3 regions of the Rahnella sp. CFA14(1/10) genome follow, and region 3 is predicted to be linked to each of the others. Evidence: predicted binding sites of a transcription regulator. Region 3 holds the regulator's gene; each other region holds the start of a gene.

Region 1 (5,396 bases), on a different contig from region 3:
GCCGCCAGCTTAAATCCAGATCAACTTCACCGGCATTCAGCACTTCCGGTTGATTCTTCTGCCCGAAAATCACATGGGTTAACGTCACGCGACCCGGCGACGACCAGTTATGGTCGAGTTTCTCCACGGAAAGACGATACTCGCTGTTATTGCTGACCCAGCGGCTGACCCAGCCAGCCGCCCAGCGGGTTTGTAATAGGACGTATACCAGCACGATCGCCAGCACCAGAAGTAAGGCGAACGTCAGCAAAATTTTACCGATAAATCTCATCGTCTGGAGCCCTGTAACGGGAAAGTGGAAAAAAGATTCTTTGTTTATGCCGCAAACAGCGACTTTTCTCAACAGGTTAGCAGAACGGAGGCAATAAAAAACGGCAGGGGTTCCAGACCCACTGCCGCTGTTGCACACAGATTACATCCCGTGATCACTTTTCGTGAGGGAAAACCAGATTCAGAACAATCGCAGTAATACCGCCCGCCGCAATGCCAGAAGACAGAAGGGTTTTCAGCCAGTCTGGCGCGAATTGCAGGATCAGCGGCTGCTGTGAAACCCCCATGCCGACGGCGAGAGAAAGCGCCATGATCATAATCGCGCGGCGATTCAGACGCTCACGGGAAACAATACGCACACCTGAAGCGGCAATAGTACCGAACATCACGATGGTGGCACCGCCCAGCACCGGTTCAGGAATATGCTGCACAAATCCTGCAACGGCAGGGAACAGCCCGAGGATAATCAACATCAGCGCGACCACAAAACCAACATAACGGCTGGCAACGCCGGTCAGTTGAATGACGCCGTTGTTTTGTCCGAAGCAGGAGTTCGGGAAGGTGTTAAATACTGCAGAAAGCATTGAGTTCAGACCATTGGCCAGCACGCCACCTTTTATGCGCTTCATATACAGCGGGCCGCTGACCGGTTGTTCAGAAACGTCTGAAGTGGCCGTAATATCCCCGATGGTTTCCAGTGATGTCACCATGAAAATCAGCATCAGCGGGATCAGCAGATTCCAGTCAAAACCCAGACCGTAATACAACGGTGTCGGTAATGTTATCCAGTTGCTTTGTGTGGCTGGCGCGACGGTTGGCAACATGCCCGTCATCCAGGCTACCAGATAACCCACGGCCATCGCGATAACCAGAGACGCGACACGCAGATAAGGGTTGCGCTGACGGTTTAGCAGGATAATCACCACCAGCACAACGGCAGCCAGCAGCAGATTTTTCGGTGCCCCAAAAGTGTGATCGCTCATGGCCGCATAACCGCCACCGATAGACGTCAGACCGACCTGAATGAGTGACAGCCCGATAATCATCACCACAATGCCGGAAACCAGCGGCGTAATAATGCGGCGCGCGAGATGCAGGAAACGGGAAAGAATGATTTCGGTACAGGAAGCCAGCATCAGCGTACCGAACAGCGCCGCCATCATGGTCGGCACATCCGCACCGCCATTTTTCAGCGCCATCCCGCCCATGATAAGCGGTGCCACAAAGTTAAAGCTGGTGCCCTGAATAGAGAGTAAACCCGAGCCGACCGGTCCCCAGGTCTTAATCTGTAAAATAGAGGCCAGACCGGAGGCGAACAGCGACATGCTGATGATGTGCTGCGTATCCTGTGCAGGTAAACCCAGCGCCTGACAAATCAGCAATGCGGGTGTTATTACCGCAACAAACATCGCCAGCAAGTGCTGACAGGCGGCGAATAATGTCTGTGGTAATGGCGGACGGTCCTCGAGCCGGTAAATCAGTTCACTTTTTTGCTGGCGGGAGAGATCGGGTTGCTGTGTTTCTTGTTCTGCGGTTTGCGAACTCATGCTGTGGCATTCCAATAAGCGGCAAAGCGGGCATTTTTATAGAAATCAGCGACAAAAGCAATCGTTTGCTAAGCGGGATTTTCCGCAGCAGGTTTGGGATTGGGTGGGATTTATGACCTGTTTTTCTTGCCTGATGTAGTGTGTATGACTTCTAATTCAGTTTCTGGGAAAAAATATGTCAGTGTAAATTTTATAAGCCAATAATTTTATTGGATTTATTTCAGAATGGAGTTCGTCAATGATTCAACTCGATACCTACGGCACCCTGGTTGCTGCCACGTTGGTACTCCTTTTAGGACGAAAATGCGTCCAGTCGGTCAAATTCCTCAAGAAATACACCATTCCTGAACCTGTTGCCGGTGGTTTACTGGTCGCTTTATTGCTGCTGCTCGCTAATCAGATGTTCGGCTGGGAAGTCGGTTTCGACATGTCTTTAAAAGAGCCACTGATGCTGGCGTTTTTTGCCACGATCGGTCTTAACGCTAATCTGGCAAGCCTGCGGAAAGGTGGGAAATCCCTGTTTCTGCTGGTCTTTGTTGTTCTGGGTTTACTGCTTTTGCAAAATGCCATCGGCATCGGTATGGCGAAAATGCTGGGGCTGGATCCGCTGATGGGATTGCTGGCGGGGTCGATTACCCTTTCCGGCGGGCATGGCACCGGGGCGGCATGGAGCAAACTGTTTATTGAGCGTTATGGCTTTGAAAATGCCACAGAAGTCGCTATGGCCTGCGCGACTTTTGGACTGGTTCTTGGCGGTATTATTGGCGGTCCGGTGGCGCGCTATCTGGTTAGCCATTCTTCCTCCCCCAACGGAAATCCTGAAGATACGGTCGATCCGAGCGCATTTGAGAAACCGTCAATTGGCAGAATGATTACGCCACTGGTGATGGTGGAAACTATCGCCCTGATCGCGATTTGCCTGATGGCAGGCACATATACCTCCAGCATGTTGCAAGGTTCGGCCTTTGAAATCCCAACCTTTGTCTGCATGCTCTTCGTGGGCGTTATCATGAGTAACGTACTGGCATGGCTCGGTTTTTACCGTGTCTTTGACCGTGCGGTATCCGTGCTGGGTAACGTCAGTTTGTCGCTGTTCCTCGCCATGGCTTTGATGAGTCTTAAATTATGGGAGATGGCATCTCTCGCGTTGCCGATGATGGCGATTCTTATCGTGCAAACGCTCTCGATGGCGTGTTACGCAATTTTCGTGACTTATCGCGTGATGGGAAAAAACTACGATGCAGCGGTGCTGGCGGCAGGACACTGTGGTTTCGGGCTGGGTGCTACCCCGACGGCTATTGCCAATATGCAGGCGATCACCAATCAGTTTGGTCCTTCGCATCTTGCGTTTCTGGTGGTGCCGATGGTGGGGGCGTTCTTCATTGATATTGCTAATGCGATTGTGATTAAACTCTATCTGATGTTGCCCGTATTCCCGGCGATCAGTTAAAAAAACAGGCACAGAAACGTCGCTTCTGTGCCTGACTCATTCCTTCCCGTCAGGTTTATTGTGCTGCGTCCGCTTTTTTAGTGAACATCGGTTCGGCTTCAGCGGTTTTCTCCTGCGTCAGTAACTGCTTCTCATAAACTTTGAAGAACGGGTAATAAATCACCATCGACAGCGCCATCAGTAGTATGACCAGTATTGATACTTTGAAATCCCAGCCCATTGCCCATGCCGCACCAATCGGCGCTGGCGATGTCCACGGAACCAGTGAAATCATGTGCGGAAGAATATCCGTCGAAACGGCAAAATAGGCGATAACAGCATTGACCATCGGTGCCAGAAGGAAAGGGATGAAAAATACCGGGTTCATGACGATAGGCGTGCCAAAAATCACCGGCTCATTGATATTGAAACAACTTGGCACCAGGCTGAGTTTCCCCATCGTACGCAGATGTGCTGATTTACTTCGGCAGAATAACAGCACCAGCCCCATCGTCGCTCCTGAACCGCCAATAACGATCAGGAAATTCCAGAAGGCCTCGGTCATGATGTGTGTCATGGGTAAACCGGCAGCGAGATCGGTCTGATTCAGACCGAGATTGGTTAACCAAAACGCTTGCAACATACCGGAAACAATGGCCGAGCCATGGATGCCCGCAAACCACAGCAGGTGGCAAATCAGCACGGCGAGAAGTACTGCAGGCAGTGAGTCTGCGGCAGAAATCAGCGGTTCAAACAGCGCCATAATCGCCTGTGGCAACAACATATCAAACCCTGACTGTACCAGTAAGCTCAGCGGGAAAAGCGTAATCACCACGGCAACAATCGGGATCAACAAATCAAACGAATGCTTAATGTTTGAAGGCACCTGTTCGGGTAAACGGATACCAATATTGTATTTTTTCAGTAACCGCGTCAGTTCGGTGACATAAATTGCCACCAGAATGGCGGTAAAGATCCCCACGCCGCCCAGCGCTGCCGTCGACATCTTTTCATCAATCTGCGGTGCTGCGACCAGCAGGAAAGACATCAGCGCCAGCATTGCGGTCATGAACGGATCGAGTTTATAACTTCTCGCCAGATTGTAGGCAATCGATGCCGAGATGTAGATAGACATGATGCCCATCGTCATATTGAACGGTGTCAGGATCTGCACTTCATATTTTGCCGAGAGCGCCAGCCAGTTTCTGGCAAAGCCCCAGGACGATTCAGGCGAGAACGGCGGGTGAACAAAAACCAGTAAAAACGAACCCACAATCATAAAGGGCATTGCTGAAATAAAGCCATCCCGCACCGCCATGACATGTCGCTGTGAAGACAGTCGTGCGGCAAAGGGGCTGATTTTTTGTTCTATAAAGGTAAAGAGGGATTGACTGATACTCATGATGATTTGACCTTATGTTGAGGACATCAGACAGGGTTGCCTTAATAATCATCAGTGTAGTGGCGGGGTGTGGAACCGGTTACCTGCTTTGCCCCACTCTGTGAAGGTTATCAAATAACCTGAGCGGAAAGCTGTTTTGAAGACGCAATGGGGAAAAGGGAAGAGAATATGTTGAAAACAAAACATCATTATTAATAATGATTTGATGAAGTGCGAATGAGCGAGAAGAGAGATCAGGCGTTAGTGTAACGGACTCTTTCTGGCAGCCAGCGCTCAATCAGGGCCTGGGCATGGTCAGGGAATTGTTGCTGCAGATAACGTGCAATGCGCTGTACATCCGGGATCATCGCCTGATCACGTAATAAGTCAGCGACTTTAAACTCGGCACTGCCCGTCTGACGCGTGCCCAATAGTTCACCTGGCCCGCGGATTTCTAAATCCTGCTGAGCAATAACGAAGCCGTCGTTGCTGTCGCGTAAAACCTGCAAACGTTTCTGTGCTGTTTTGCTGAGCGGCGTTTTATAGAGCAGAACACAGTGAGAAGCCACGGCACCACGACCCACGCGCCCGCGTAACTGGTGTAACTGGGCCAGCCCTAAACGCTCCGGGTTTTCGATAATCATCAGGCTGGCGTTCGGTACGTCAACGCCGACTTCAATGACAGTCGTTGCCACCAGAAGTTGTACTTCACCTTGTTTGAAGGCCTGCATGACGGCCTGCTTTTCCAGGGCTTTCATGCGACCGTGAA
Region 2 (5,396 bases), on a different contig from region 3:
CGAAATATGAGCACTGAACATAAACGGTCACTCCCAGCAGTAACCCTGGCCGCCATTGGTGTGGTCTATGGCGACATTGGTACCAGTCCTCTCTATACCTTAAGAGAGTGTTTTTCTGGTCATTATGGTTTTAACGTTGAACCCAGCGTCGTTTTTGGCTTTCTTTCTCTGATTTTTTGGATGTTAATCCTCATTGTTTCGCTCAAGTACCTCACTTATGTGATGCGGGCGGACAACGCAGGCGAAGGGGGTATTCTGACGCTGATGTCTCTGGCAGGCAGAAACACGTCGGCGCGAACCACTGCCGTTCTGGTCATTCTCGGCCTGATCGGGGGAAGCTTCTTCTATGGTGAAGTGGTGATCACTCCGGCTATTTCAGTACTTTCCGCAATGGAAGGTCTGGAAATCGCAGCCCCTTCGCTCGATCCTTATATCGTTCCTCTTTCTATTACTGTTCTGACGCTGCTTTTCATTATTCAGAAGCATGGTACCGGCATCGTGGGCAAACTGTTTGCACCGGTAATGTTGCTGTGGTTCCTGACGCTGGCGGTGCTTGGCGTCAACAGTATTATGCAGAATCCTGAAGTGCTGCGCGCCATGAACCCTATGTGGGCAGTTAACTTCTTTATCGAGCATAAGTCGTTCTCCTTCCTGGCGCTCGGTGCAGTGGTTCTGTCGATTACCGGTGTTGAAGCGTTATATGCCGATATGGGCCACTTCGGGAAATTCCCTATCCGTCTGGCCTGGTTCACCGTGGTACTGCCTTCTCTGGTGCTGAACTATTTCGGTCAGGGCGCATTATTGCTGAAAAAACCGGAATCGATTAAGAACCCGTTCTTCCTGCTGGCGCCTGACTGGGCATTAATCCCGTTACTGATTCTGGCAACACTCGCGACCATTATCGCCTCCCAGGCAGTTATTTCGGGCGTGTTTTCCCTGACCCGCCAGGCTGTACGTTTGGGCTATTTACCGCCAATGCGCATTATCCATACGTCAGAAATGGAAGCAGGCCAGATTTACATTCCGGCTATCAACTGGCTGCTTTATTTTGCGGTGGTTATTGTTATCGCCAGCTTCGAGCATTCGAGCAATCTGGCGGCGGCTTATGGTATTGCCGTGACCGGTACGATGGTGCTGACCAGCATACTTTCCTGTACGGTTGCGCTTAAAAACTGGCACTGGAAACCCTTCCTGGTCGGACTTTTACTGATCGGTCTGCTGTTTATGGATATCCCGCTGTTCGCGGCGAATGCCACCAAACTGTTCTCCGGTGGCTGGTTGCCACTGACGCTGGGTTTGTGCATGTTCATCGTGATGACCACCTGGAAGAGCGAACGCTTCCGCCTTATGCGCCGTATGAACGAGCATGGGAATTCCCTGGAGGCGATGATCGCCTCTCTGGAAAAATCTCCGCCGGTGCGTGTTCCGGGAACGGCTGTGTATATGTCTCGCGCCATCAACGTCATTCCGTTTGCATTGCTGCACAACCTCAAACACAACAAAGTATTGCATGAGCGCGTGGTTCTGCTGACGCTGCGCACGGAAGATGCGCCTTATGTGCATAATGTCCGGCGTGTCACCATCGAGCAGCTGTCACCGACGTTCTGGCGTGTAGTAGCCAGTTACGGGTTTAAAGAAACGCCGAACGTGGAAGAAGTATTCCATCGCTGTGGTCTGGAAGGATTACCGTGCCGGATGATGGAAACGTCATTCTTCATGTCGCATGAATCGCTGATCCTGACCAAGCGCCCGTGGTATCTGTACTTCCGTGGGAAACTCTTTATGGCGCTCAGCCGCAATGCCCTGCGTGCGCCCGATCAGTTTGAAATTCCGCCTAACCGGGTGATCGAACTCGGCACGCAGGTGGAAATCTGATCCCCATTTCTGCCGCTCAAAGGGTACCTTCGGGTACCCTGTTTTATTTCTGCTCCTGCCTTTCTTAAACGATAACTCAAATTTCCACGTTGTTTCCGAATCAGTCAGCGAAACGTTTCGACGCTGATCACAATTCCATCACTAGCTCGTTGCCATGTCCGCTAATCTTTATAAACTCTTCAATGAGCGAAACGTTTCGCTGTAGGAGTTCACAATGAAGAAGTCACCGCTGTTAAATGCCGAAATCTCACATGTTATTGCCCGGTTAGGCCACACCGATCAGCTGGTTATTGGCGATGCCGGTCTTCCGGTGCCAGCAGCTTGCCAACGCATCGATCTGGCATTAACCCAGGGAGTCCCCACCTTTTTACAAGTCTTAGAGGTAGTGACACACGAGATGCAGGTTGAGCGGGCTATCCTCGCCGAGGAAATCCAGACTAAAAATCCTCAACTCCATGAAGCGTTGCTCGCCCAATTGACACAACTCGAACAACACCAGGGAAACACCATTGCTTTGGATTACGTCAGCCATGAGGCATTCAAAGCGCAAAGCGAAAAAAGTCGGGCTGTGATCCGCAGCGGGGAATGTTCGCCTTATGCGAACATTATTCTGTGTGCCGGCGTAACCTTCTGAGGCTTTTATGCAACCTTTGCTGCAACTGACAGGCATTGATAAAGCCTTTCCCGGCGTGAAAGCCCTTTCCGGCGCGGCGCTCAGCGTCTATCCGGGACGAGTGATGGCGTTGGTGGGGGAAAACGGCGCGGGCAAGTCCACCATGATGAAAGTGCTGACCGGCATCTATCAAAAAGATGCCGGCTCAGTACGTTTTCTGGGTAAGGAAGCGACGTTCAACGGTCCGAAAGCATCGCAGGAAGCCGGGATCGGGATTATCCATCAGGAATTAAATCTGATCCCTCAACTGACTATTGCTGAAAACATCTTCCTTGGCCGTGAGTTTGTAAACGGTTTTGGCCGTATCAACTGGAAGAAGATGTATGCCGAAGCCGATAAACTGCTGGCGCGCCTGAATCTGCGTTACAAAAGTGACCGGCTGGTGGGGGATTTATCCATCGGCGACCAGCAAATGGTCGAAATAGCTAAGGTGCTTAGCTTTGAATCCAAAGTCATCATCATGGATGAGCCGACCGATGCCCTGACCGATACTGAAACCGCTTCTTTATTTAGCGTTATACGCGAACTGAAAGCTGCCGGCTGTGGCGTGGTGTATATCTCACACCGCATGAAAGAAATCTTCGAAATCTGCGACGACGTGACGGTATTTCGTGACGGGCAGTTCATTGCAGAGCGTCCGGTCAGCGAACTGGAAGAAGACACGTTGATTGAAATGATGGTGGGTCGCCGTCTGGAGGAACAATACCCGCGTATTAATCATGAACGCGGTGCGCTGCGCCTGCAGGTGCGTGATATCAGCGGACCGGGAGTGAACAACATCAGCTTTGATCTGTACAGCGGCGAAATCCTGGGGGTTTCCGGTTTGATGGGTGCCGGCCGTACCGAACTGATGAAAATTCTCTACGGCGCGCTACCGCGTAAAAGTGGTTATGTGGCGCTAGATGGCCGCGAAGTGGTGACTCACTCTCCGCAAGACGGGTTGGCAAACGGTATTGTTTACATTTCTGAAGACCGTAAGCGCGATGGTTTGGTGCTCGGTATGTCTGTGAAAGAAAACATGTCACTGACCGCGTTGCGCTATTTCAGTCACACCGGCGGGCGCCTTAAGCATGCCGACGAACAGCAGGCTGTCGGCGATTTCATCCGCCTTTTCAATATCAAAACACCGTCAATGATGCAGACCATCGGCCTGCTGTCCGGCGGTAATCAACAAAAAGTGGCGATTGCCCGTGGATTAATGACGCGGCCGAAAGTTCTGATCCTCGACGAACCGACGCGCGGCGTTGACGTTGGTGCTAAAAAAGAAATTTACCAGCTTATAAACCAGTTCAAGCGCGAAGGGCTGAGCATCATTTTGGTTTCCTCAGAAATGCCGGAAGTGATTGGCATGAGTGACCGGGTTTTGGTGATGCATGAAGGTCATTTAAGCGGTGAATTCCCGATAGAACAGGCTACGCAAGAAGTGTTGATGGCAGCTGCTGTCGGCAAGCAATACGGCGTGACGCAGGAGTAATCAGATATGAGTTCTCAGACATTGCCAGCCAAAAAGCGCTGGATCAGTAAAGAGTGGTTGCTGGAGCAAAAGTCTCTGATTGCGCTGCTGGTGTTGATTGCCGTGGTTTCTTCCATGAGCCCGAATTTCTTTACGGTTAACAACCTGTTTAACATCCTCCAGCAGACGTCCGTCAACGCTATTATGGCGGTGGGTATGACGCTGGTGATCCTGACGTCCGGTATCGATTTATCCGTCGGCTCTTTGCTGGCGCTGACCGGTGCTGTTGCCGCCTCGATTGTCGGACTGGAAGTGAATGCGCTGGTTGCTGTGGGGGCTGCGCTGGTGCTGGGTGCCGCTGTGGGTGGCGTCACCGGTATGATTGTGGCCAAAGGTAAGGTTCAGGCGTTTATCGCCACGCTGGTCATGATGTTGCTGCTGCGCGGTATCACAATGGTGTATACCAACGGCAGCCCGATCAGTACCGGTTTTAATGATGTCGCTGATGTATTTGGCTGGTTTGGTATCGGTCGCCCGCTGGGTATCCCGACGCCCGTCTGGCTGATGGCTGTGGTGTTTATTGCGGCGTGGTACATGCTGCATCACACCCGGCTAGGGCGTTATATCTACGCGCTGGGCGGTAACGAATCCGCTACGCGTCTGTCAGGTATCAGCGTCGATAAAGTTAAAATTATCGTCTATTCCCTGTGTGGGTTGTTAGCCGCTCTGGCCAGTATCATTGAAGTGGCGCGATTATCCTCTGCGCAGCCGAACGCGGGTACAGGTTATGAGCTGGATGCGATTGCCGCTGTGGTATTAGGGGGAACCAGCCTGTCCGGGGGAAAAGGACGCATTGTTGGAACGCTGATCGGTGCATTGATCCTTGGCTTCCTGAATAACGGTTTGAACTTATTAGGTGTTTCTTCCTACTACCAGATGATCGTAAAAGCAGTTGTCATCCTGCTGGCGGTTCTGGTGGATAACAAAAGCAACAAATAACCTCTCCTACAGGACTTATGACCATGAATATGAAAAAACTGGCTGTCTGGGTTTCCGCTGCAGCGATCACCGCTTCTTTCAGTGCTAACGTTCTGGCGAAAGATACCATTGCGCTGGTGGTTTCCACGCTGAACAACCCGTTCTTCGTCTCCATGAAAGACGGTGCGCAGAAAGAGGCGGACAAACTGGGTTATAACCTGGTGGTTCTTGACTCTCAGAATAACCCGGCGAAAGAACTGGCAAACGTACAGGATCTGACGGTTCGTGGCACTAAGCTGATGCTGATCAACCCGACTGATTCTGATGCGGTAGGCAATGCCGTTGCGATGGCAAACCAGGCGAAAATCCCGGTGATCACCCTTGACCGTCAGGCTACTAAGGGGGTTGTGGCCAGCC
Region 3 (5,396 bases):
TTTTTTGTCGGGTTCTTTTAGGCAATACTCTGACATCCCTGATGTTTAACCTACCACTCATGGTAACGAAGCTATGCGCTTACTGTTCACGCTTTTTGTGCTGCTCTTTACCCAGCTGTTTTTAAATATGGCACATGCGTCGCCACAGACTCGTGTCTCTGCCGATCAGCGTAAAAGTCATGTTAATCAGGCTGCGCCGGAAGAACGACGAAAGCGAAAAACGGTTGCTGCGAAAAACAGTAAAAAAACGAAAACCGCGCCCGTCACAGAACAAAAAACTCAGGATAAGAATTCGAAGAAGAAAGTGAAAAGCACCGAACTGGTTAAACGAAAGACCACGACGGAGAGAAGCGCCAAAACGCGGGCCGAAAGTAAAAAAGAAAAGACACTCAAGACCACGCGGGCCGAGAGCAAAACAGAGAGACATAGCAAAACCCGTGCCCTCGCGAAAAACAGCACGGAAAAGGCCGGTAAAAAAGAAGCCTATGGCCGGCACCGTAAAGGTAAGAAATTCGAAGAAGACAGCAAACCGATTACGCTAAGTGCAACACATAAAAAACGCTATCAGCATGCTCAGCAAACGGCCATGACCAAACTGATGCACCAGGTAGGAAAACCGTATCGCTGGGGCGGAACCTCGCCGAATACCGGTTTTGATTGCAGCGGCTTAGTTTATTATGCTTACAAAGATTTGATCCGTATAAAAATGCCACGTACAGCGAATGAAATGTATCACCTGCGCGATGCCGCTCCGGTCAAACGCGGCGAACTTGAAAGCGGTGATCTGGTGTTCTTCAGAATCAATAACCGCGGCGCGGCAGACCATGTTGGGGTTTACGTTGGCAACGGCAAGTTTATTCAGTCTCCAAGAACGGGCGAAGACATTAAAATTACTTCTCTTGGCGATGATTACTGGCAAGACCACTATGTAGGCGCACGTCGGGTAATGACCCCTAAAACGATCCGATAATAAACAATTCGTTAAGTCTGAAGGTTCGCTAATCAGCCATTGAATAGCATTTAACGAAGCGTTTCTGCAGGGAAGAACATCGGCGGTAACGGTCACTGCGTAACATTGAAAAGGGCGACGCCTGTGACAGGCGTCGCCCTTTTTTATGGCGGATCACTTATTGAATCAGTTCATTATTGCAGTGAAGCTGAAAGCGATAATCATAAGCAAAGCGCATACCGTGGTGATCAACGATAATTTCAGGTTGCTGTCCATCAAACCCCCTTTCGGATCAAATTGTGGCATTTCTTAATACCACACTCATTGTGTGCCAACGCATTTTCTCATAATTAACCTTTAAAATCTTGTGTTGAATGACAATGCGTTCCTGAGAATTTTGCTTCCACTTTCCTGCATTATAAGAGAAAATTGTCGGTTAACACGTCTGTGTGCCGGTCGATTTCACCCGAGAGCATTTCGCGCCTCATTCTGAAGAATCCACCCAATGATTTCACTGCCCTTTGAGAAGCCAGCAGTTAAATCCTCGCAGGCAAACGATTAACATAATGCTAACGTGCTGAAGCACGTGAGTTCAGGAGTCATTGTTTACATGGCAACGATTAAAGATGTCGCAAAGCGCGCTGGCGTTTCCACTACAACCGTGTCGCACGTCATCAATAAAACACGTTTCGTCGCCGAAGAAACCAAAGAAGCGGTTCTCCTTGCAATCAAAGAGTTACATTACTCTCCGAGTGCTGTAGCCCGCAGTCTGAAGGTCAATAACACTAAAACCATCGGCCTGCTGGCCACCTCAAGCGAAGCGCCCTATTTTGCCGAAGTGATTGAAGCCGTGGAAAACAGCTGCTTCTCCAAAGGCTATACGCTGATTTTGTGTAACTCGCATAATAACCTGGAGAAACAACAGGCCTACCTGCAAATGCTGGCGCAAAAACGCGTCGACGGCTTGCTGGTGATGTGCGCGGAATACCCTGATGAATTGCTCAATATGCTCGAAGAGTACCGCTCGATTCCCATGGTGGTCATGGACTGGGGTGAAGCACGCAAGAACTTTACCGACAGCATTATCGATAACGCTTTCGAAGGTGGTTACATGGCCGGTCGTTATCTGATTGAACGCGGTCATCGTGATATTGGCGTGATCCCCGGGCAACTGGCGCGTAATACCGGCGGCGGCCGCTTCCAGGGTTTTGTGAAAGCACTGACTGAAGCCAATATTCCTCTTCGTGACGAATGGGTAGTTCAGGGTGATTTCGAACCAGAGTCTGGCTACCAGGCAATGCATAAGATTCTGATGCAGAAGCATCGTCCGACTGCCGTATTTTGCGGCGGCGATGTGATGGCAATGGGTGCAATTTGTGCCGCAGACGAACTCGGCCTTCGCGTTCCTCAGGATATTTCCGTGATCGGGTACGACAATGTGCGTAACGCCCGTTACTTCTCCCCGGCGCTGACAACCGTGCATCAGCCGAAAGAACGTCTGGGTGAAATGGCCTTTACGATGTTACTGGACAGAATTGTCAGTAAGCGTGAAGAGTCCCAGACCATCGAAGTGCATCCGAAACTGGTCGAGCGCCGTTCAGTCGCCGACGGCCCGTACCGCGATTACCGTCGTTAACAAATAACAAACGCCTGCCTGTGCAGGCGTTTGTTCTAATCGCGCAGCCATTCCTGATTCATGGTGTCTGTATCGCCCATGTATTCCAACAGCCAGCTCAGTGAAGGTGAAGGATTGCTTTGATCCCACGTCAGGCAGCACGGGCTGTCAGGGAATATATTCTCCAGTGCCAGCACCTGTAATTTTCCCTGTTCAATCCACGGCATGACCCGGTGAACCGGCATCATACCCACGCATAAACCCTCAGTCAGGCATTCCAGCGCACAGGTCCAGTCCGGCACGACCAGACGCCGCTGGTTATCGAGCGTCCAGGTATCACGCTTAGGCAATGTCCGGGAAGTATCTTCCAGGCACAATGCCGGATAAGGTCGCAGTTGATCATCGTTCAGCGCACCGGATAGCTGCGCCAGCGGATGTTGCGGGCTGACGACACAATGCCAGTCCATAAATCCCATATCACGAAAACTGAAGCGCCCGCCAACCGGTATCGCGCGCGTAGCGCCGATCGCCACGTCTGCACGCCCGTCGACCAACGCATCCCAGACACCGTTAAACACTTCCGAGTGAATAATGAGTTCGGTATCCGCAAAATGGCGATAAAAATCGAGCACCAGACGCCGTGTCCGTGCGGGTTTGACAATCCGGTCGACCGCCACACGTAATTCGCCGCGCCAGCCGTTCGCCACCTGTTGACACTGCCGGCGGGTGGCTATCATTTTTTTTGTCATAACCCGTGCTTCATCGACAAAAACCTTTCCCGCTGGCGTCAGCACTACGTCACGATGTCGACGTTCAAACAACGGCACGGCCAGCCATTGTTCAAGCTGGCGGACGGTGTAACTGATGGCAGAAGGCACACGGTGTAAGTCCTGCGCAGCTGCACTAAAACTGCCGGTTCTTGCGACAGCATCAACCACTTCGAGAGCGTATTCTGACCACATAATCCAGCCTTCAATTTTTTTGATAGCAGAGTGCAAATATTAACGTTTCACAAGCCTGTTATCAAAGCGTTAAACTCCGCCCCCGGTATGAAATCTGCGTCACATCATCTGCAATAAATAAATTAACGAGACAATAATGAAACCCTCCTTTGGATTTATGCTCTATCTTGCGGGTCTGAGCATGCTGGGCTTTTTAGCCACCGATATGTATCTGCCTGCATTCAGTGCCATGCAAACCAGTCTGATGACCAGCCCCGGGATGATCAGCGCAAGTCTGAGCATTTTTCTCGGTGGATTTGCTGTTGGTCAGTTGCTGTGGGGGCCACTGTCGGACAGAATCGGCCGTAAACCGGTATTGCTTCTTGGTCTGATACTTTTTGCGTTCGGCTGTCTGGGTGTTATCTGGGTTGAGAATGTACGCGCTCTTCTGGCCCTGCGTTTCTTACAGGCCATAGGCGTGTGTGCTGCCGCAGTCACCTGGCAGGCTATCGTTGTTGACCGTTTTTCTGCCGATGTGGCAAAAAAAACTTTTGCCAGCATTATGCCGTTAGTGGCGCTTTCTCCGGCTCTTGCACCGTTGCTGGGTGCCTGGGTGCTCAATCATTTTGACTGGGAAGCTATTTTTGCCCTGCTGACCGTCGTTGCCATCGCTTTAGTGCTGACGACGCTGACTCTGCATGAAAACAAACCGGCAAAAGACGCAAAGGCAGATAAAACCGGCTTTACGACTTTATTGAAATCGCCTGTTTACAGCGGGAATGTCATGATTTATGCCGCCTGTTCAGCGGGTTTCTTTGCGTGGCTGACGGGCTCACCGTTTATCCTGAGCGATATGGGCTATTCACCCGGTGCCATCGGGCTGAGCTATGTTCCGCAGACTATCGCTTTCCTGCTCGGTGGTTTTGGTTGCCGTGTTCTGATCAACAGGCTGGACGGCAATAAAATTCTGCCATGGTTACTGACTGGTTACGGCATCAGTATGGTGGCCTTGTTCTGTGTGGCTATGTTCACAGATGCCGGGCTGACAAGTTTGCTGATCCCTTTCTGTCTGATGGCTTTAGTGAATGGTGCAACCTATCCAATTGTTGTCGCAAATGCATTAATGCCATTTCCTGCTAATACAGGTAAGGCGGCAGCGTTGCAGAATACCTTGCAGCTTGGGCTTTGCTTCCTTGCCAGCATGCTGGTTTCCGCATTTATTGTGCACCCGCTCATGGCGACAGTCACGATCATGCTGTCTACACTATTGTTGGTAGTTTTGGGCCGCTGGCTCTCTTTACAGCATAAAAATGTACGAGACGATGAGCAGCCACCGGAGCAGGAAACTCAGACTCTGCACGCAAATCAACAGTGATAATACCCTAATGTAACAGTCACTTAGCGGGCATTTTCATTGATTACGATTTACTATTGAGAATGCCTGCCAGCGAGCCTATACTCAACAAAACCAAATAAAATAGCATTTTTACAAAACTTTTATTACATACTTAAGCCAGACGCGCGGACGGTGTCACACTTATTTTTTGAATACTTTTCACGGATGATTTTCCTGCCCGTCTTCCGGCGCGCAGGCGTTCTTCTTAATTTCCTCTGTTGGTGTCGAATATCGGGCGAGACGCTAGTCGTCTGTTCTCATAAAGACCTGCAAAAATAGCCTTTGCTTTTCCCGGCAGGTTAATAAGTCAGAAGAGAAAGTGATGGAGAAGCTATGAGTTCATCGTGTATAGAAGACCAAAGCATTCAGGACAATCAATGGTATCGGATCGCCAGTGAGATGCTGGCGATGGCAGATATTCAGGTAAACGGTAATCGTCCTTTCGACCTTAAAGTAAAAAACACTGACTTCTTTAAGCGTGTTTTACAGGAAGGT

The links. The regulator PurR, encoded in region 3, represses purine synthesis genes. The targets are predictions, from matches to a motif close to CANGCAAACGTTTGCNTG.
Region 1: a site for PurR is predicted at 1,872-1,889, ahead of EVX52_RS23090 (NCS2 family protein). Genes of this name have one in related genera too.
Region 2: a site for PurR is predicted at 2,060-2,077, ahead of rbsD (D-ribose pyranase). Genes of this name have one in related genera too.

Annotation. Positions count from the first base shown of each region.
Region 1 is NZ_SEWS01000014.1:91,459-96,854, reverse strand. It holds gene EVX52_RS23095 (AsmA family protein) at 1-271, opposite strand, end outside; gene EVX52_RS23090 (NCS2 family protein) at 426-1,817, opposite strand; gene gltS (sodium/glutamate symporter) at 2,056-3,267, shown strand; gene EVX52_RS23080 (PTS sugar transporter subunit IIC) at 3,323-4,648, opposite strand; gene recG (ATP-dependent DNA helicase RecG) at 4,882-5,396, opposite strand, start outside.
Region 2 is NZ_SEWS01000006.1:351,588-356,983, forward strand. It holds gene kup (low affinity potassium transporter Kup) at 7-1,875, shown strand; gene rbsD (D-ribose pyranase) at 2,090-2,509, shown strand; gene rbsA (ribose ABC transporter ATP-binding protein RbsA) at 2,517-4,022, shown strand; gene rbsC (ribose ABC transporter permease) at 4,029-5,000, shown strand; gene rbsB (ribose ABC transporter substrate-binding protein RbsB) at 5,024-5,396, shown strand, end outside.
Region 3 is NZ_SEWS01000001.1:249,858-255,253, forward strand. It holds gene EVX52_RS01195 (C40 family peptidase) at 74-970, shown strand; gene EVX52_RS25730 (YnhF family membrane protein) at 1,136-1,255, opposite strand; gene purR (HTH-type transcriptional repressor PurR) at 1,560-2,585, shown strand; gene punR (DNA-binding transcriptional activator PunR) at 2,621-3,526, opposite strand; gene punC (purine nucleoside transporter PunC) at 3,663-4,880, shown strand; gene cfa (cyclopropane fatty acyl phospholipid synthase) at 5,235-5,396, shown strand, end outside.